One region of the Mariniluteicoccus endophyticus genome, then DNA from elsewhere that is predicted to be linked to it. Evidence: riboswitches for the same ligand, from Rfam matches in the RefSeq annotation. Region 1 holds a riboswitch; the other holds the start of a gene.
The links. A riboswitch is a leader RNA that binds a small molecule or an ion and turns the genes downstream of it on or off. The one in region 1 is predicted to bind cobalamin.
Positions count from the first base shown of each region.

Region 1 (4,406 bases):
GCGAGCAGGGGGGCGATGCGGTCCTCGCCGCACATGACGGGGTCGAGGTTGCGGCCCGGACGACCGGTTGCGAGGCGGTGGTAACCCGGGTCGATGTAGTCCGGGCCGACCTTGAACCCGGCCACCTCGCTTCCGCGGCGCGCGAGTGCCGCCATGAGTCCCGACGCGATGGTCGTCTTGCCGTGGCCCGACGCGGGTGCGGCGACGACGAGCCGGGGGAGGTGCACCTCGTCGTGGGAGGCCATCAAGCGGCCTCGCGGTGCGTCCGCACGGCGTCGACCAGGCGATCGGCGGCGACCTCGTCGAGCGCGACGTGCTCGGCGGCGAGATGGGTGGCGAGCTGCCGCGCCAGACCCATGCGGAAGCGGCCGGTCTCGCAGTCGATCACCAGGCAGTCCACGTCCGTCTCACGCAGGTGGTCGGCGACCTGCTGGGCGCGCCTGACGGCGTCCGGGCCCGAGGTGGCCCGCCCGTCGGTGATCACGACGAGCAGCGCGCGGCGGCGCGGGTCACGGATGCGCTCCAGGCGCAGCGTCTCGGCGGCGGTCCACAGGCCTTCGGCCAGCGGCGTACGCCCACCGTGCGGCAGCTCCTCCAGCCGGCGCGCCGCCGCGTCGACCGACGACGTCGGCGGCAGCGCCAGCGTCGCCTCGTGGCCGCGGAACGTCACCAGGCCGATCTTGTCGCGGCGCTGATAAGCGTCCAGCAGCAGGCTCAACGTGGCCGTCTTCACCGCCTCCATGCGGGCGCGGGCCGCCATCGAGCCCGACGCGTCCACGCAGAACAGCACGAGGTTCGACTCGCGCCCCTCCGTGATCGCCCGGCGCAGGTCGGAGCGCCGGAACAGCAGGTGGGACGAGCGGCCGCGCGCGTACTGCTGTGGGGCCGCCGCCCGGATCGTCGCCGGCAGGTGCACCGGGCCCGAGCCCGGGGCGTCGGTGGAGCCGATGCGGCGCCCGCGCGAGGTGATCGCCCGGCTGCGGCGGCCCGCCTCGCCCTCGCCCACGCCGCGGGCGGTGAACAGGCGCGTGCGGAACGGCTGGTCGGCCCGGGCGACGCCCGCCGGGGCGATGATGGGTTGGTCGTCGCCCTGCGGCTGCGGCTCCGCGTCTTGACTGCGCTCCGCGTCTTGCCATGAGCTCGGCTCCTCGTCGCGCTGGCGCTGGCTCGGAGAGCGGGAAGGTTCGGTGTCCCTCGGCTCCTCGTCGCGCCGGCGCTCGCTCGGAGAGCGGGAAGGTTCGGTGTCGCTCGGCTCCTCGTCGCGCTGGCCCTCGCTGGGAGAGCGGTCGTCGTCGGGGGCGGGCGGATCGGGCTCGGGCTCGTCGTCCCCGAGAATCTGGTCGAGCAGGTCCTCGTCGAGGCCCGGGGCGTCGAACGGGTTGCGGCGACGGCGGTGCGGCAGCGACAGGCGGGCCGCCGCGCGGATGTCCTCGCGCGTCACGTCGGTGCGGCCGTGCCAGGCGGCGTGGGCCACGGCGGCGCGGGCGGTGACGATGTCGGCGCGCATTCCGTCCACGTCGAACGCCGCGCACACCTCGGCGATCTTGGTCAGCGCGGCGGCGGACAAGCGTACCGAAGCCAGCGTCTCCTGCGCGGCGACGATCCGCGTACGCAGGTCCTCCTGCTCGGCGGCGAAGCGTGCCGCGAAGCCCGCCGGATCGGCGTCGAAGGCGAGCCGGCGGCGTACCACTTCGGCACGCAGCCCGGGGTCGCGCGGCGCGGCGACCTCGACGGTCAGGCCGAATCGGTCAAGCAGCTGCGGGCGCAGCTCGCCCTCCTCGGGGTTCATGGTGCCGACCAGCACCATGCGGGCGGCGTGGGAGACCGAGACACCGTCACGCTCGACGGTCGCGCGCCCCATCGCGGCCGCGTCGAGGAGCAGGTCGACCAGGTGGTCGTGGAGGAGGTTCACCTCGTCGACGTAGAGGATGCCGCGGTTCGCACCCGCCAGCAGTCCCGGATCGAACGCCGTCTGGCCGGAGCCCAGCGCCTTCTCGAGGTCGAGCGAGCCGATGACGCGGTCCTCCGTGGCGCCGACGGGCAGCTCGACCAGGCGCGCGGCACGCGTCGCCGTCCTGCCGTCGGAGGGGTGGGGTCCGTCCGGGCAGCTCGGGTCGGGTCGCGTCGGGTCGCAGCCGAACCGGCACCCGGCCACGACGCGCTGCTCGGGCAGCAGCTCGGCCAGCGCGCGGACCATGGTCGACTTCGCGGTGCCCTTCTCGCCGCGGACGAGCACGCCGCCCACCTCGGGGGAGACCGTGGTCAGGACCAGGGCCAGGGCCATGTCGTCGGATCCGACGACGGCGGCGAACGGGAAACCGACGGTCTTGGTCGGCGTCTCGGCAGTGCTCACAGTGTCCTCCTCACGGGTCCGCGCCCGAGGTAGTCGGTCGGTGAGGGCAGGAGACGACCTGGCTTCGGGCTGACGCCCTTCACAGTGGCGGGACCGCTCCGGATTCGCACCGGATTCCTCCCCGTCCTCGTCCGCGATCATCCCACCGTGGTGGGCAGGCTGTCGACCACGAGCGAGCCGCGGGCACGAACGGCTATCGTCTGCCGCGTGATCGATGTCGTGGGAGTGGGGGCCGACGGGCTGTCAGGGCTCCCTGCCCCCACCCGCGCCCTGGTCGACTCGGCGGAGGTCGTCATCGCCGCCGAACGCCTCGCCGAGGGTCTGCCCGCCCACGTCGACGTACGCCCCTGGCCGTCGCCGATGCGCACCGGGCTGCCGGCGCTGCTGGCCGAGCTCGCCGGTCGTCGCGTCGTAGCGCTCGCCTCGGGCGACCCGTTCGTCGCCGGTGCCGGCGGCACGCTCGTCGACCTGCTTGGCCCCGAGGGTGTACGCGTCCACCCGGCTGTGTCGTCGGTGGCGCTGGCCCGGGCCCGCATGGGCTGGCCGTCCGACAGCTGCACCGTCGTCCGCCTCCGTGGCCGCGACCTCACGCCGCTGCGCCGCGAGATGGCCCCCGGCGTACGCCTCATCGTGCTGTCGGGCGACGCGGAGTCGCCGTCGGAGGTCGCCGCGATCCTGACCGTCGCCGGCTTCGGTGGGTCGACCCTGACCCTGCTCGGCGACCTGGGCGCCAACACCGAGAGCCGCGCGACCTGTCGCGCCGACGAATTCGCGCTCGCCGCCCCGCGGCTCAACCTGGTCTGCGTCGAGGTCGCGGGCCGTCCCGCGCCGGTGGGATCGCGTACGCCGGGCCTGCCCGACGACGCCTACAGCACGACCCGCGGCCAGCTCACCAAGCGGCACGTACGCGCGACCGCGCTGGCGATGCTCGCCCCGCAGCCCGGCGAGCTGTTGTGGGATCTCGGCACCGGGTCGGGATCCGTCGCGATCGAGTGGGCCCGCTCCCACCCGACGTGCCGGGCGCTCGCCGTCGAGCGCGACCCGCAGCGCGCCGCGCTCGCCCACGACAACGCCGCCCGCCTCGGCGCGGTCGGCGTGGAGGTCGTCGAGGGTGAGTCCGCCGAGGTCGTCGGCGGGCTGGCCACCCCAGATGCCGTGTTCATCGGCGGGGGCGTGACGCGTGACCTCATCGACGCCACCTGGGCGGCGCTTCGCCCCGGCGGCCGGATCGTCGTCCACGCGGTGACCCTCGAGACCCAGGCCCTGCTCCTCGCCGCCCGCAGCGACCTCGGCGGCGACATGTTCGAGATCGCGGTCCGCGAGGCCGAGCCCATCGGCCGCTACACCGGGTGGGCGAGCGCCCGTCCCGTCCACCAGTGGGTCGCCCACAAGCCCATCACCTCACAGGAGTCGCAGTGACCGTCCACTTCATCGGCGCCGGGCCCGGCGCGGCCGACCTCATCACGGTGCGTGCGGCCAGGCTCATCAGCGAGTCGCAGGTGTGCGTCTACGCCGGCACCTATCTCGACGACGAGGTCCTCTCGCACTGCCCCGAGGGCGTCGAGCTCGTCGACTCCCAGAAGCTCGACCTCGACCAGATCACCGAGGTCCTCGTCCGTGCCCATGCCCAGGGCAAGGATGTCGCCCGCCTGTGCTCGGGCGACCCGTCGATCTATTCCGCCGTCGCCGAGCAGTCCCGCCGCCTCGATCGGGCCGGTGTCCCGTGGGACGTCACACCGGGCGTGCCAGCGTACGCCGCCGCCGCGGCCCTGGTCGGGCGCGAGTTGACCGTGCCCGAGGTGGCCCAATCGATCGTGCTGACACGCGCCCAGGCCGCGTCGACGAAGATGCCCGACACCGAGGCGCTGGAGAACTTCGCGGCGACGCGGGCGACGCTGGTGCTGCACCTAGCGATCCGGCGTACGCGCGAGCTCGCCGAGCGGCTTGTGCAGTTCTACGGCGAGGCCTGCCCGGTGGTCGTCGTCGCCAACGCCTCGCAGCCGACGCAGCAGATCTTGCGCGGCACGCTCGCCGACATCGGTGCCCAGGTCGA
Region 1 covers NZ_BAAGXC010000009.1:32,538-36,943, forward strand. The annotation lists gene ACYVGD_RS02670 (cobyrinate a,c-diamide synthase) at 1-245, opposite strand, end outside; gene ACYVGD_RS02675 (putative cobaltochelatase) at 245-2,353, opposite strand; adenosylcobalamin (AdoCbl) riboswitch at 2,396-2,482, opposite strand; gene cbiT (precorrin-6Y C5,15-methyltransferase (decarboxylating) subunit CbiT) at 2,561-3,772, shown strand; gene cobM (precorrin-4 C(11)-methyltransferase) at 3,769-4,406, shown strand, end outside.

Region 2 (4,406 bases), on a different contig from region 1:
CGGCGACGAGCCACTCGGGCAGCGCCCACGGGTCGGGCCGGTAGCGCGAGCGGACCGCGCGGTCGCGGCCCAGCGCGAGCGAGCCGAGCAGCAGGACGACGCCCACGGCGAGCGCGCCGAGGGCGACGGCGGGCGCCATGGCCGCCGACACCATCCCGTACGCGCCGACGAGCAGCCCGATGATGCCGCCGAGCGAGACCAGCGTGGTGGTGACGCGGGCGGCGCGGCCGAGGTGGCGCGTACGCCCGAAGCCCTTGGACTCCATGGCGGCGGCCAGCGCGACGGCCCGGTCGAGCGCCGACTCCAGGACGGGCATCATCGTGGTGCCGAAGACCGTGGCGAGGCGTACGCGCTGGCCGCGCAGGCGGCGGGCGGCGTGGACGCGGCGGGCGTCGGCGACCATCTGCGGCGCGAACGTGAGCGCGACGACGCAGGCGACCTGCGCCTCGTACAGCGCGCCGGGCAGCGACCGCAGCAGCCGCAGCGGGGAGGCGAGCGCGTTGGCGGCGCCGAGGCAGGCGAGCATGATGCCGAGCTGGCCGCCCTCGTACAGCGCCGACAGGACGGCCTCCCAGGTGACGACTCCGCCGACCTTGACGCCGCGTACGCCCTCGGGCAGCGGCAGCTGCGGCAGGACGACGAGCACGTGGGAGCCCTGGGAGTAGGTCGACAGCACGGCCTGCAGGAGTACGCGCAGCGCGATCACGACGAGCGCGACCTTCAGGAAGACGGTGTACGCGCGGGCCCACGGCGCGTCGGTGCGCCGGGCCTCGACGACGAACCCGGCGACGGCGGCGACGAGGACCAGCAGCACCGGGTTGAGGGTGCGGCTCGCCGCGACGGCGAGCCCGGCCGCCCACAGCCACCACGCCCCCGGGTGGAGGGCCCGGGGGTTGCGCGGTGAGTGGACGGCCTGCACGTCAGGCGTTCTCGTCGGTGCGGCGCCTGCGCATCCACCAGGTGCCGGCGGCGAGCACGAGCAGCACGGCGGCGGCCAGCACCCACGGCAGGACCGGCGTGGCCTTCTCGGCGGTGTCGGGCGCGGGGGCCGGGGCCGCGGTGGCCTTCGACGAGCCCTTCGGCGCGGTCACGGTCAGCGGCAGGGTCTCGTCCTTGGCGGGCGCGTCGATGCGTACGGCGTCGGTGCAGGCGGTGGCCGGGTAGCCGCCGATGCCGCAGGTCTTGCCCTTCTCCTTGCGGACGTCGGCGACCTGGGCGAGCACGTCGGCGGCGGTGGCCTCGGGGGCGGCGACGACGCACGTGCCGTTGACCTTGCCGTCGGGCTTGTCGGTGGCGGCGATCGGCGCGTCGGCGGGCGTGCCCTGGTCGATGACGACGGCGACGCGCTTCTTGCCGTCCTCGGCCGGGGCGGCGGCGCAGATCTGGGCGAAGTCACCGGCCGCGCGCGGCGTGCGCCGGTCGTTCATGCCCGCCGAGGCGAAGCGCCAGCCGAGGACCTGACCGTCGTCGGGGACGATGCCGTCGGCGCCCTTCTGCGCGTAGTCCCACGTCGTGCCGGTGGCCTGCCAGAACGACCAGTAGCGGTAGCCGTCCTCCGCGTGGGCGGGCGGCGCGATCAGGGACAGGGCGCCGATGGCCACCAGCAGTGCGGCGGCGAGGCGACGAAGGGCGTACATGTGGGCTCCTCGGTGGTCGGAGACCACGCGAAGACCCGGCGTACCGGCCCTTCCCCGCAGTCCACGACGGGTTCGGTGAATCAGTCGACGCGCGGGGCAGTGCTCCGGCTCGGCCCGAGGGCCTCACGGTTGCGGGTCAGCGCCGGAATCGCACCGGCTTCCCTGATCCGCACGTCCTTCAAGTTGTGCGACGGGCAGCCTACACCCGCGCCTCATCGGCACAGTGCGTGATCGGACGGTCGGTCTCGCACGAATCTCCGAGAGATCGAACTCGGCAAGAGACGCAGCGACGACCTCGCCCACCGCTACCGAGAATGGCTCACAGCAGCTTGACACCAGATAGGAGCATCAGACCCGATCTACCGGAGGGGGAGGTGGGACCGGTGGTAGAAGTCGTAGAACCATTTCCAGTGGGCAGGCGGATCGTATCGGACGGTCTCTGAGTCGCCCCGGGACGTCTCAGGCAAAGTCAAGAGAAGCCACCTCTGGCCACTCGGTCGGCGGTTCATCGCCGAACCACGGTTGTTCAACCCCAATGAGACGTCCACCGCGGACCCAGACGATCAGCTCGCCGCAGAGCTTGCCATCAACAACGACGGCGGGGACGGGATGAACCGGACCATTCGGCAGCGATATGGCGGGGAGGTCATGTGAAACGTCGACATCAACCGAACGGCCACTGATTTCCGCGATGACGGTAGCTGCGTCGGCCTGGGCGACGAGGGCTTCGCGATCTGACGCCGAGAGATTCTCTGCGACGAGCCTAATCAGACCGACGAGCCGAACAGACAGGGCGGTCATGGCGTGAACGCCGTTCCGATGCGCGGGATCCCATCAACTACGGCCCCGCGTATGACAACGTCCTGACCACCAACAACTCGGTTGACTTCGAACCGGCCCGCACTCGGAAGATCCGGGCCAGGGGGGTCTGTCTGATTCTTTGTGTAAGTGGTGTTGGTTGGTTGAGACCCAGGCGGTCGCCGTAGGTCAGGGCTAGTACGTTCAGGATGTTCTTCCAGCCGGCGATCTGGCCGGTGGGGTTGGGCCGGTTCGGTTCTTTGTGCCGGATGGCGGGGTAGAGGACCTTCAACGCGGACTGCTCGTCGGGGAAGTGTCCCCGGCGCCGGGTCGCGGCCCGGAACCGAGCATTCAGCGACTCGATCCCGTTGGTGGTGTAGATGATCTTGCGGATCTCGGGCGGGAAGTCCAGGAACGGGATGAACTCCTCCCACGACCTGCGCCACATCTGCACCATCGCCGGATATTTGCCCTGCCAGGCCTCGGCGAACCACTCGAACTCGTCCTCGGCGGCGTCCACGCTCGGCGCGACATACACCCGTTTCAACGCCGCGGTGATCTTGGGCCAGTCCGCCTTCGACGCATACCGCAGACTCGACCTCATCAGATGCACCACACACGTCTGGACCGTCGCGGCCGGCCAGATCGCGGTGATCGCCGGCGGCAACCCCTTCAGCCCGTCGCAACACACGATGCACACGTCGAGAATCCCACGATTCTTCAGGTCTGTCAGCATGTTCATCCACTGCTTCGCACCCTCCCCACCCGAAGGGCCGACCCACATTCCCAACACGTCGCGGTAGCCCTCTGAGTCGCCCCGGGTGTGGTGGAGGGTCTGATCTGCCGAGAGGATGCAGATATGCCCGCACCGAAGAAGTACCCCGAGGAGTTGCGTGAGCGAGCGATCCGCCTGGTGCGTGATCGTCTCGCTGCTGAGCCGAGGTTGTCGCAGAACAAGGCCTGTCTGGCCGTGGGTGAGCAGCTGGCGATCAACGGCGCTACCTTGCCGAACTGGGTCAAGGCGGCCCGGGTCGACGACGGGGAGCTGCCTGGGACCACGAGCGCTGACGCCGCTCGGATCGCTGAGCTCGAGAAGGAGAACCGCGAGCTCAGGCGCGCGAATCTCATTCTGCGCCAGGCGAGTGCGTATTTCGCCCAGGCGGAGCTCGACCGCCGCTGAGTGACGTCGACGCGTTCATCGACGAGCACCGTGATGAGCACGGGGTCGAGCCGATCTGCTCCACGCTGGCCGAGGCCGGCCACCAGATCGCCCCCAGCTCCTACTACGCCCGCAAGTCCCGCCCGCCATCGGCGCGTTCGCGCACGGACGCGGTCTGGGACGAACGGATCACCACGGTGCACGCTGCGAACCGCGGGGTGTACGGCGTCCGGAAGATGTGGAAGGCCTTGGCGCGCGAGTATCCCGGCGAGCACGTCGCCCGCTGCACCGTGGAGCGACGCATGGGAGCGCTGGGGTTGGCCGGCGTGCCGAACAAGCGACACCCCACGACCACGCGCCGCCCCACCAAGGCCGTCGAGTTCCCCGCGGACCGGCTCGAGCGAGACTTCACCGCGCCCGCCCCGCAACCGCCGCTGGGTCGCCGACATAACCTACGTGTCGACCTGGTCGGGGTTCGTGTACGTCGCGTTCGTCACCGACCTGTACTCGCGACGCATCGTGGGCTGGCGAGTCGCGAACCACCTGCGCACCGACCTCGCGTTGGACGCCCTGGAGCAGGCCATCTGGTCACGCCGTCAGGAAGGTGAGGACACCCTCGAGGGGCTGGTGCACCACAGCGACCACGGCGTCCAGTACGTCGCCATTTCCTCTACCGAACGGCTCGCGCAGGCCGGGATCGAGGCCTCGGTCGGGTCTATCGGCGACTCCTACGACAACGCCGCCGCCGAAGCGGTGAACCGGCTCTACAAGAAGGAGCACATCTGGCGAGAGGGCCCTTGGAGCGGGATCGA
Region 2 covers NZ_BAAGXC010000006.1:45,836-50,241, forward strand. The annotation lists gene ACYVGD_RS02320 (energy-coupling factor transporter transmembrane component T) at 1-919, opposite strand, end outside; gene ACYVGD_RS02325 (SCO2322 family protein) at 921-1,637, opposite strand; cobalamin riboswitch at 1,715-1,861, opposite strand; gene ACYVGD_RS02330 (hypothetical protein) at 2,097-2,438, opposite strand; partial or broken gene ACYVGD_RS02335 (IS256 family transposase) at 2,599-3,243, opposite strand; partial or broken gene ACYVGD_RS02340 (IS3 family transposase) at 3,295-4,406, shown strand, end outside; AL1L pseudoknot at 3,579-3,710, shown strand.
Region 2: another riboswitch for cobalamin. It lies ahead of ACYVGD_RS02325 (SCO2322 family protein); the one in region 1 lies ahead of ACYVGD_RS02675 (putative cobaltochelatase).